2 linked regions of the Arthrobacter globiformis genome follow. The protein of the gene in region 2 interacts with the protein of the main gene of each other region in a pairwise test. Links are inferred from orthologs where the notes say so. Each region holds a gene or a part of one and is shown on either strand. Other genes may lie near its edges.

Region 1 (3,802 bases), 2.3 Mb from region 2 along the record:
GTCGGTGACCTCGCGGTCGGTCCGGCTGCGGCCGCGGCGGCCGCGGCTGCGCCGCCGGCGGCGGCCGCCCTCGTCCTCCAGCTCATCCTCGCCTTCCTCGGCGGCCGCGTCCTCTTTGGCTGGAGCGGCAGGGCGGATGACGGTGTTCAGGTCAGGGGCTTGGAAAATGATGGATGTAACTGAGGCAGGCTCCAGGAAGAGGGAACCCAGGTGCGACTGCCCGGCAGCCTCTTCTTCGGCCTCTTCCTCGGCAACGGCTTCCTGTGCAGCCGACTGCTCGGCAGGGACTGCTCCGGCCGGCGCTGCCTGGGCTGCAGGGACGCCAGCGGCCGGGGCGGGCACCTCCGTCCGTCCGGTTGATGCCGCCTCAGCGGAAGTCACGGCAGCGGCAGGCTCGGCAGACTCCGCCGGCTCAGCGGGGCTTTCGGCCGGCTCCGCGGCTTTCGGCTTTGTTGCCCGGCGGCGGCGCACAGGCTTTGACTCGGCAGAAGGTTCCTCTGCAGAAGGTTCGTCGGCGGCCGGAACGGCCGCAGCCTCGACTGCCGGCTCCGTGGCGGCTGCCTGTTCCCCGGCTTCCTGCACATCTACTTCGGCCCCGGCGGCTTCCGCAAAAGCGGGCAGCGGCTCTTCGGCAACCTTCTTCCGGGCGCGGGTCCGGCGCACCGGGGTCTTTGCCGGGGCTTCCGCGCTTTCCGCGACAGCGGACTCCGGCACTGCGGCATCAGCCGCTGCAGTTTCCGACGACGCCGCGGACTCCGCGTCCAGTGCTGTGGCCTTGGGCGGTGTCTTGCGCCGGGTCCTGGTGGCTTTCTTGGGAGCCTCGGCGGCGGCTTCGCCGGCGGCAGCCGGTTCAACATTCACGGCTATAACCTGGTCATTATCCATATGTGGCAACACTCCTGCCCCTGACGTACCGCCACATTCGGCACCCATTGGGGCACATATTGTCAAAACCCGCAGGCATTGACAGAAGTCAATTGGATACCAGCAGGCTCGCACCGGCAGTGGGGTGCGGCAGGCCTGACAGGCCGGCGGGATTGTTACTGGAACCCGTTGTTCTGACAACCACAACCAGGTGCCGTCCAATGCAAGGTGGGAGGCTGGATCTTCTTTCCAAAGCCTGCACCACTGCTCATTGGCGGTCTTGGGAACAAGCCACCGGACTGGAGTTCGAATGTGGTTCGCGCTCCAGCCACGTTTATTCTCTCATATTGCTGTTCAAATACGCTGTAATTGTGTGACAAAGCCGGTCAATGCGGCCTTTGACGGTGAGTACAGACTGCCCCAAGCTGGCGGCGATACAATCTGGGCAGGAGCACCCCGGACAAAGGACGCCATCCCATGCCACGCATATCGCCTTCCACAGGCACGGACTACGACCAGGACCACCAGGACGGTGCCGGGCCTGCCGCGGCTTCGGCCGGTGCCGCCGTACCGGCCATGACACGCGACCGCCCCTTCGGCTGGCTGCTGGTCATCACCGGCGTCGTGGGCTGGCTGGCATCCGGCATCCTGGTGCTGGAAAAGCTCGAGGTCCTCAAGGATCCCAACCACGCCACCGTCTGCGATGTGAACCCCTGGATTTCTTGCGGGCAGGTCATGCAGACATGGCAGAGTTCACTCTTCGGCTTCCCGAATATGTTCATTGGAATTGTCGCCTTCGCCATCACGATCACCGCGGGAATGGCGCTGCTCGCCGGCGCCCGGTTCGCCCGCTGGTACTGGCTTGGGCTGCAGGCCGGCATCACGCTCGGCTTCATCTTCGTGGTGTGGCTGTGGTCCCAGGCGCTGTACTCCATCCGCATCCTGTGCCCGTTCTGCATGGTTGTTTGGGCAGCGATGATTCCGCTCTTTGTCTGGGTGACCGTGCGGAACGTAGTCCACGGCGTGATTCCGGCGCCGGCAGGCCTGGCCCGGATCCTGGGCGACTCGGGCTGGATCATCACGGCGCTGCTCTACGTTGCCGTGATTGCGACGATCTTCTTCGCGTTCATCCAGGTGTTCGCCGGCACCTCAGGCTTCTAGGCACCTCAAGCTTCTAGGCACCGCAGGCTTCTAGGCACCTCAGGCTTCTGGCAGCGCGAACGCACATTTAAGCCCCGCTCATCAGCGCGAACGTACAGTTGTGGCCCCCCACTCCGAGGAGTGAGGGGCCACAACTGTACGTTCGCGCTTAACCTGCCGGCGCGGTCAGCTGGCGGGAGGTTTTAGGCCTGGAACCAGATCTTGATTTCGCGCTCGGCCGAGTCCACCGAGTCCGAGCCGTGGACGAGGTTCTGCTGGACCTTCAGGCCCCAGTCGCGGCCGAAGTCGCCGCGGATCGTGCCGGGGGCCGCCGTCGTGGGGTCGGTGGTGCCGGCCAGCGACCGGAAGCCTTCAATGACGCGGTGGCCTTCGAAGATCGCTGCGACTACGGGGCCGCTGAGCATGAACTCCACGAGCGGCTCGTAGAACGGCTTGCCCACGTGCTCCTCGTAGTGCTGCTCAAGCAGTTCCCGGCTGGCGTTGGTCTTCTTGAGTTCGGCCAGGGTGTAGCCCTTGGCTTCGATCCTCTTGAGGATTTCGCCCGTCAGGTTACGGGTGACGCCGTCCGGCTTGATCAGGACAAGGGTGCGCTCAATGCTCACAGGTGCTCCAATGAGGTTGGTTGTGGGTTTCGACGGTAAGTCTACGGGGTCTGGCCGGTGCCTTCATTGCCGGAGGCCTCCGGGTGGGCGGCCTCCCACTCGGCCTGCTCGCGGTCCCGCTGGGCGGACTCGCGGTCAATCCGGATGCCGGCCCGGATGCCGTACCACCAGGCGAGGGCGAACAGCGCGCCCACGAGGAACATCATGGGTTCCGCGAAGCCGCTGAGGATGAGCACCAGCTGCAGGACCCAGCCCAGCCCGATGCCCCACGGCTTGGACAGCACGGCGCAGGCCAGGATCATCACCACGCTCAGACCGATGCCCACCGAGAGGATCAGCGCCGGGGAGATCTCGGCACGGCGCAGGCCGAATACGGCCAGCGTGGCGAAGAAGACCACGAAGGCTTCCAGCAGCAGGACCGTAGAGGCGAACATGACCTTGGTGGACCGGCGCTTCTTGGGCATCCCCGGGCGCCATTCACGCTGGGCCTTGGTGAGCCGCGCCATCAGGCGGCTGCCTTGCCAAGCAGGATGCGGGCGTCCGCCACCAGCGTGATCGACCCGGTCACCAGCACGCCGCCGGCGAGGTCGTCGTTGGCTTCGGCGCGCTCAACGGCCCACTCCAGTGCGTCGTCCAGCTTTTCGGCGATGTGCACGTTTTCCTCGCCAAAGCCGAGGTCGACGGCGAGCTCCGCCAGTTCCGCTGCAGGCACCGCCCGCGGGGAATTGGACTGGGTGAAGCAGAATTCCTCCGCGAGGTCGCCCAGTGATTCCTTGAGCTGGCGCAGGATCTCCCCGGCGTCCTTATCCTTGAGCACGCCCACCACGACCACCAGCTTGCTGAAGCTGAAAGCCTCCTGGATTGCCTCGGCCGAGGCCCGGATGCCGTCCGGGTTGTGGGCAGCGTCCACGATGATGGTGGGGGCTGTCCGCATCACCTCGAGCCGGCCCGGGGACGAGACGGTGGCGAATGCCTCCTGCAGGACCTCCAGGGACAGCTCCTTCTCCCCGCCGCCAAGGAACGCCTCCAGCGCGGCCACGGCCACGGCGGCGTTCTCGGCCTGGTGGGCGCCGTGCAGCGGGACCATGAGGTCCGGGTAGCGTCCGGCGATGCCCTGGATCGTCACCACCTGGCCACCCACGGCGACCTGCCGGGACTCGACGCCGAATTCCACG
Region 2 (4,594 bases):
AGCATCGTGGACCGGCTCGCCGGGAGCCCCTACGCCAACCCGATGATCCAGGTGGGCGGCGTCGACACGTCGGCCCGCAAGACCATGGACTTCGCGCTGCATCTCGCCGAATCCATGTTCCGCTACGGTGCAGGGTCCCTCGAGGTGGAGACGAGCATCATTGCCGTCACCGCAGCCCTGGGGCTGAAGAACATCGAGGTGGACATCACCAACCAGTCCGTCGGCATCAACTACGCCCCCAAGGACCAGACGCCCATCTCGCTCCTGCGGGTGGTCCGCTCCTGGACGAACAATTACGCCGGGCTTGCCAAGGTCCACCAATTGGTCACTGACATCGTCGCCGGAGGGGTTGGCCGGGACGAGGCCATCCGGCGGCTCGACGAGATCATCCGCAGCCCCAAGCCGTTTCCGCGCTGGATGGTGACGGTCGCGTTCGCCGTCTTCTCGGCGGTGTTCGTTGGCGTGATCGGCGGCGGCGCCGGCGCCTCCGCGGTGGCCTTCGCCTCCAATATCCTGATCAGCCTGCTGGCCAGGAAGCTGGGCCGCTGGCGGACGCCTGACTTCTTCATCACGGCGGCGTGTTCCTTTGTGGTTACGGTCATCGCGCTGCTCATGTGGAAGTTCGGCAGTCCCGTGGGGTTCCGGTTGGCGCCCGCCATTGTGGTGGTGGGCGGCATCCTGCTGCTGCTTCCCACTGGGCGCCTGGTCTCCTCGGTGCAGGACGCCATCAATGGCTTTCCCGTCACGGCGGCCGGACGTTTCCTTTCCACCCTGCTGACGTTCGGTGCGGTGGTCGCCGGGATCGCGGTCGCATTCGTGGTGGGGGACCGGATCGGCATGGCGCCGATCGACGTCACGGAGACCTTCCCGCCCGCGTATCCGCTGTGGATACAGGTGATCATGGTTGCCGTCGCCGTTGTGGCGATCGGCATCACCGAGCAGACGGACTGGAAGCTGCTGCTTCCGACGGCGGCTGTCGGCGTAGTGGGGCACCTGGTCCTCATCGGCAGTGACCTGCTGGGCGTTGGCCCGCGGTTCTCGCCGGCGCTCGCCGCCGTCGTGATCGGCCTGCTGGCCCGCGTGGTGGCGTTGAAGATGGGCGCTCCGCAGCTTGTGGTCGCCGTGCCGGCCGGTCTGATTCTCCTGCCCGGCCTCACTATATTCCGCTCGATGTACGTCCTGACCATCGAGGAGTCCGAGATCCTGCTAGGGGCCGGGGGGATGCTCAGCGCCGGTGCGATCGTGTTCGGCGTGGCCGGCGGCATTGTGCTCGGTGACACGCTGGCCCGGCCGCTCACGCGCAGCCTCGCCAGTAACGAGCGGCGGCGCGCCCGCCGCCGCTAGGGCTGCTGGATCCTGCGGCGTTAGATCTGGCCTATCGGCAGTTTCTTCTCAGCCTGGAATACGTCCTCGACCCGGCCCTTGGCCCAGTAGCCGGACAGCGAAACCTGGCTGCGGTCCAGGCCGCGCTCGCGGAACAGCACCTCCCGCAGGCCCTTCATGTAGCCTCGCTCTCCGTGCGCGAACACGTTCACGCGCCCATCGGGCCAGGCGGCGGTGCGCACTGCCTCCACCAGCTGGCTGCTCTCACCGGCGGGAACGTCGCCGCGCTGCAGCCAGACCAGCTCGAGTCCGGCAGGGGCAGCAATCTCCTGGACGTCCGCGTCCGAACCCACCTCGATAAAGGCCACGCCGCGGGCGTGTGCGGGAAGGGATTCGATGACGGCGGCCACTGCCGGCAGTGCGGCCTCGTCCCCGGCCAACAGGTACCAGTCCGCGGCGGGATCGGGGTTGTAGCCGCCTCCGGGACCCGTGAAGATGAGGGTGTCGCCGGGTTGGGCCGCGGCAGCCCAGGGACCGGCCAGGCCCTCGTCGCCGTGAACGACGAAATCAATGGCCAGTTCGCCGGCGGCCGTATCCACCCAGCGGACCGTGTAGGTCCGGGTGTGCGGCCACTGCTCGCGGGGCATGGTTTCCCGGATGGCCCAAAGGTCCAGGGGCTGGGGGTAGTCCACCCCGGGCTGCGGAAAGACGATCTTGACGTACCGGTCCACGAAGTCGTTGTTGACGTAGTCAGCGAACCCCGGGCCGCCGGCGACGATCCGCACCATGTGCGCGGAAAGCTGCTCCCGGCGAAGGACAGTCAGGGTGACCTGCGGGCGGGATTTTTTCGTGGCGGTGGTGGTGGCCGGAAGGGAAGTCATGCAGGTAAGCCTAGCCTAAGTACCTTGGCGGGACCGCCGGGAGTTCCCAGTCCACCGGCCCGGCGCCCTGCTCTATCAGCAGGTCGTTGGCGTGGCTGAACGGCCGGGAGCCGAAGAACCCCCGCGAGGCGGAGAGCGGGCTGGGGTGGGCGCTGGCCACCACGGGCGTGCTGCCCAGCAGGGGGCGGACGCTCTCGGCATCCTTTCCCCAGAGCACGGCGACGAGCGGCGCCGTGGTTCCGTCCGCTGTGCGGCGGCCGACGACGGCGGCAACAGCCGCCGTCGTGATCGGTTCCCAGCCCTTGCCGCGGTGGGACCCGGCAGCGCCCTCACGCACGCTCAGCACCCGGTTGAGCAGCAGGACACCCTGGTCTGCCCAGGCGCCGAGATCACCGTGGATCCGCGGCGGCAGGCCCAGATCCGTTTCGAGCTCCTTGTAGATGTTGGCCAGGCTGCGCGGGATGGGACGGGTGCCGGCGTCCACGGAAAAGGCGAGCCCCACAGCGTGCCCGGGGGTGGGGTAGGGATCCTGGCCGACGATCAGGACCCGCACGCCGTTCAAGGGCTGCCGGAAAGCCCGGAGGACGTTCGACGCCGACGGCAGCACACGCTGCCCGGCCGCCTCCTCGCCGGCGAGGAAGGACAGCACGGACCGCAATTCGGCCTCCACTCCCGCCAGCGCGTCCGCCCAGTCGGGTGCCATCAGCTCGCCGAGGGGCAGTCCGGCCAGCTCCGCGAAGTCCGGGCCAGCCGCCATTGTGGGCTCGAGGTCGAAGAGCGGTTCAGGTTGCGTCACGGTGTCCATTCTCCCGCACGGCTGGCCCGAGCCCGCAGCAACCGTCGGTGGAACCGCGGCCGGTGCCGCCGCGCCGCAAATGACAAGGCTGTTATTCCTCCGTAACATAGGGGAGGTACTTTGACCGGATTCAGCTAAGGAGAGCGCAGTGGCCGAGCCGTTGCAGGACCACCTCGCGGAGCGGGATTCAGGGCAGAATTCATTGCAGGAGCACGGGCTGCGGAGCGGCTCGCTGCTGGACGGCTTCACGCCACGGGACTCGCCACTGAGTGAGCGGGAGCAGCAGATTCTTGCCCTGGAACGGCAATGGTGGAAGTACGCCGGCGCCAAGGAACAGGCCATCCGCGAGCTCTTTGACCTGTCCGCGACGCACTACTACCAGATCCTTAATGCCCTCATTGATACAGAGCACGCGCTGGCCCACGACCCCATGCTCGTAAAGAGATTGCGTAGACTACGTACGTCACGTCAGCGCGCCCGCACTGCCCGCCGCCTTGGATCTGACGCGTAACTGCTAGTGCCGGACTGCCGGCGAAAACCAACAAGGACGCCTGTTTACCATGACTAATTTTGCTCGGGACGAATTCGACAGGGTGCCTGAGGTCTCCTCCCGGCAGGGCGTACACCGCGTTGTCTCCGCGCCGTCGCGCCCGAAGTTGTGGCCGATCCTTTCCGTGGGAATCGGGGCGCTCGCCGTAGGCCTGGTTGCTTTCCTCCTGCTGCCGCAGCTGGGTTTCCAGACCGCCACCGCGCCGCAGCCCGCCGCGGCGGCCGGCACTTCCACTTCCACGGCGTCGGCCAGCCCCACGGCGAGGCCTTCGGAAAGTGCGGCACCCAGCGCCACCGCCTCGGCCTCGGCGTCCGCCTCCGACCCGGCGTCGCCCTCCGCGCTGGAGCCCGCCACCTCGGAAACCATTGCCCCTGCGGCGGTGGACAAGTCGCAGCCGGTCGCCATTTTCAATGGCACGCTGACTTCCGGACTGGCCGGACGTGTAGGTGCCACGGTCAAGTCCGACGGCTGGGTGCTCGGTGAAGTGGCCAACTGGCAGGGTGCTCCCCAGCAACAGTCGGTGATCTTCTACTCGGACGCTGCCCACAGGGCCAACGCCGAGGCGCTCAGTGCATTGCTGAACATCCCCACTCTGGTAGAGAGCGCGGACTTCCCGACGCCCGTTGTGGTGGTCCTGGGCCCCGGCTACGAGTAGCTAGTCCGGTTACGCCTGAATAACTATTGCCTCCGCGGCCGGCCGCTGGCCTGCGCCTGCGAGGGCCTGACTGGATACAGTTATGACAGGCTTCAAGGCGTAATTCACGGCACACACCGACGTGGGCCTTACGGAAGCAACCTGAAAGTGTGGGGATCATGGCATTGGGAACCGTGAAGTGGTTCAACGCGGAAAAGGGCTACGGCTTCATCACCGTTGACGATTCGGGCGACGACGTCTTTGTGCACTGGTCGGCCATCCAGATCGACGGGTACCGGGCGCTGGATGAGGGCCAGCGCGTGGAGCTTGAAGTGGGCGAAGGCGAAAAGGGTCCGCAGGCAGAAAAGGTCCGGCCCGTCTAGTGGCACTACGCACAGGTCTCCTGGGTT

The links. The genes of interacting proteins can lie anywhere in the genome.
Region 1: the proteins of QF036_RS05560 (region 2) and ndk interact in binary tests that used the Escherichia coli proteins (3 or more experiments, as listed by UniProt). The link is inferred for Arthrobacter globiformis from one-to-one orthologs.

Annotation. Positions count from the first base shown.
Region 1 is NZ_JAUSYZ010000001.1:3,470,815-3,474,616, forward strand. What follows is about bases 918-3,802. They hold ndk (nucleoside-diphosphate kinase), read right to left. Parts: upstream 2,628-3,802; coding sequence 2,208-2,627; downstream 918-2,207. Other genes in these bases: QF036_RS15765 (vitamin K epoxide reductase family protein), read left to right, coding at 1,342-2,025; QF036_RS15775 (DUF4233 domain-containing protein), read right to left, coding at 2,669-3,133; QF036_RS15780 (bifunctional folylpolyglutamate synthase/dihydrofolate synthase), read right to left, coding at 3,133-3,802. Also shown: QF036_RS15760 (Rne/Rng family ribonuclease), read right to left, coding at 1-885. UniProt on the Escherichia coli protein: Major role in the synthesis of nucleoside triphosphates other than ATP. The ATP gamma phosphate is transferred to the NDP beta phosphate via a ping-pong mechanism, using a phosphorylated active-site intermediate.
Region 2 is NZ_JAUSYZ010000001.1:1,210,339-1,214,932, forward strand. Bases 1,113-3,872 are described here. They hold QF036_RS05560 (uracil-DNA glycosylase), read right to left. Parts: upstream 3,010-3,872; coding sequence 2,215-3,009; downstream 1,113-2,214. Other genes in these bases: QF036_RS05550 (threonine/serine exporter family protein), read left to right, coding at 1,113-1,344; QF036_RS05555 (siderophore-interacting protein), read right to left, coding at 1,365-2,204; QF036_RS05565 (DUF3263 domain-containing protein), read left to right, coding at 3,149-3,511; QF036_RS05570 (LytR C-terminal domain-containing protein), read left to right, coding at 3,561-3,872. In the rest of the region: more of QF036_RS05550, read left to right, coding at 1-1,112; more of QF036_RS05570, read left to right, coding at 3,873-4,205; QF036_RS05575 (cold-shock protein), read left to right, coding at 4,364-4,567; QF036_RS05580 (ABC transporter substrate-binding protein), read left to right, coding at 4,567-4,594. UniProt on the Escherichia coli protein: Excises uracil residues from the DNA which can arise as a result of misincorporation of dUMP residues by DNA polymerase or due to deamination of cytosine.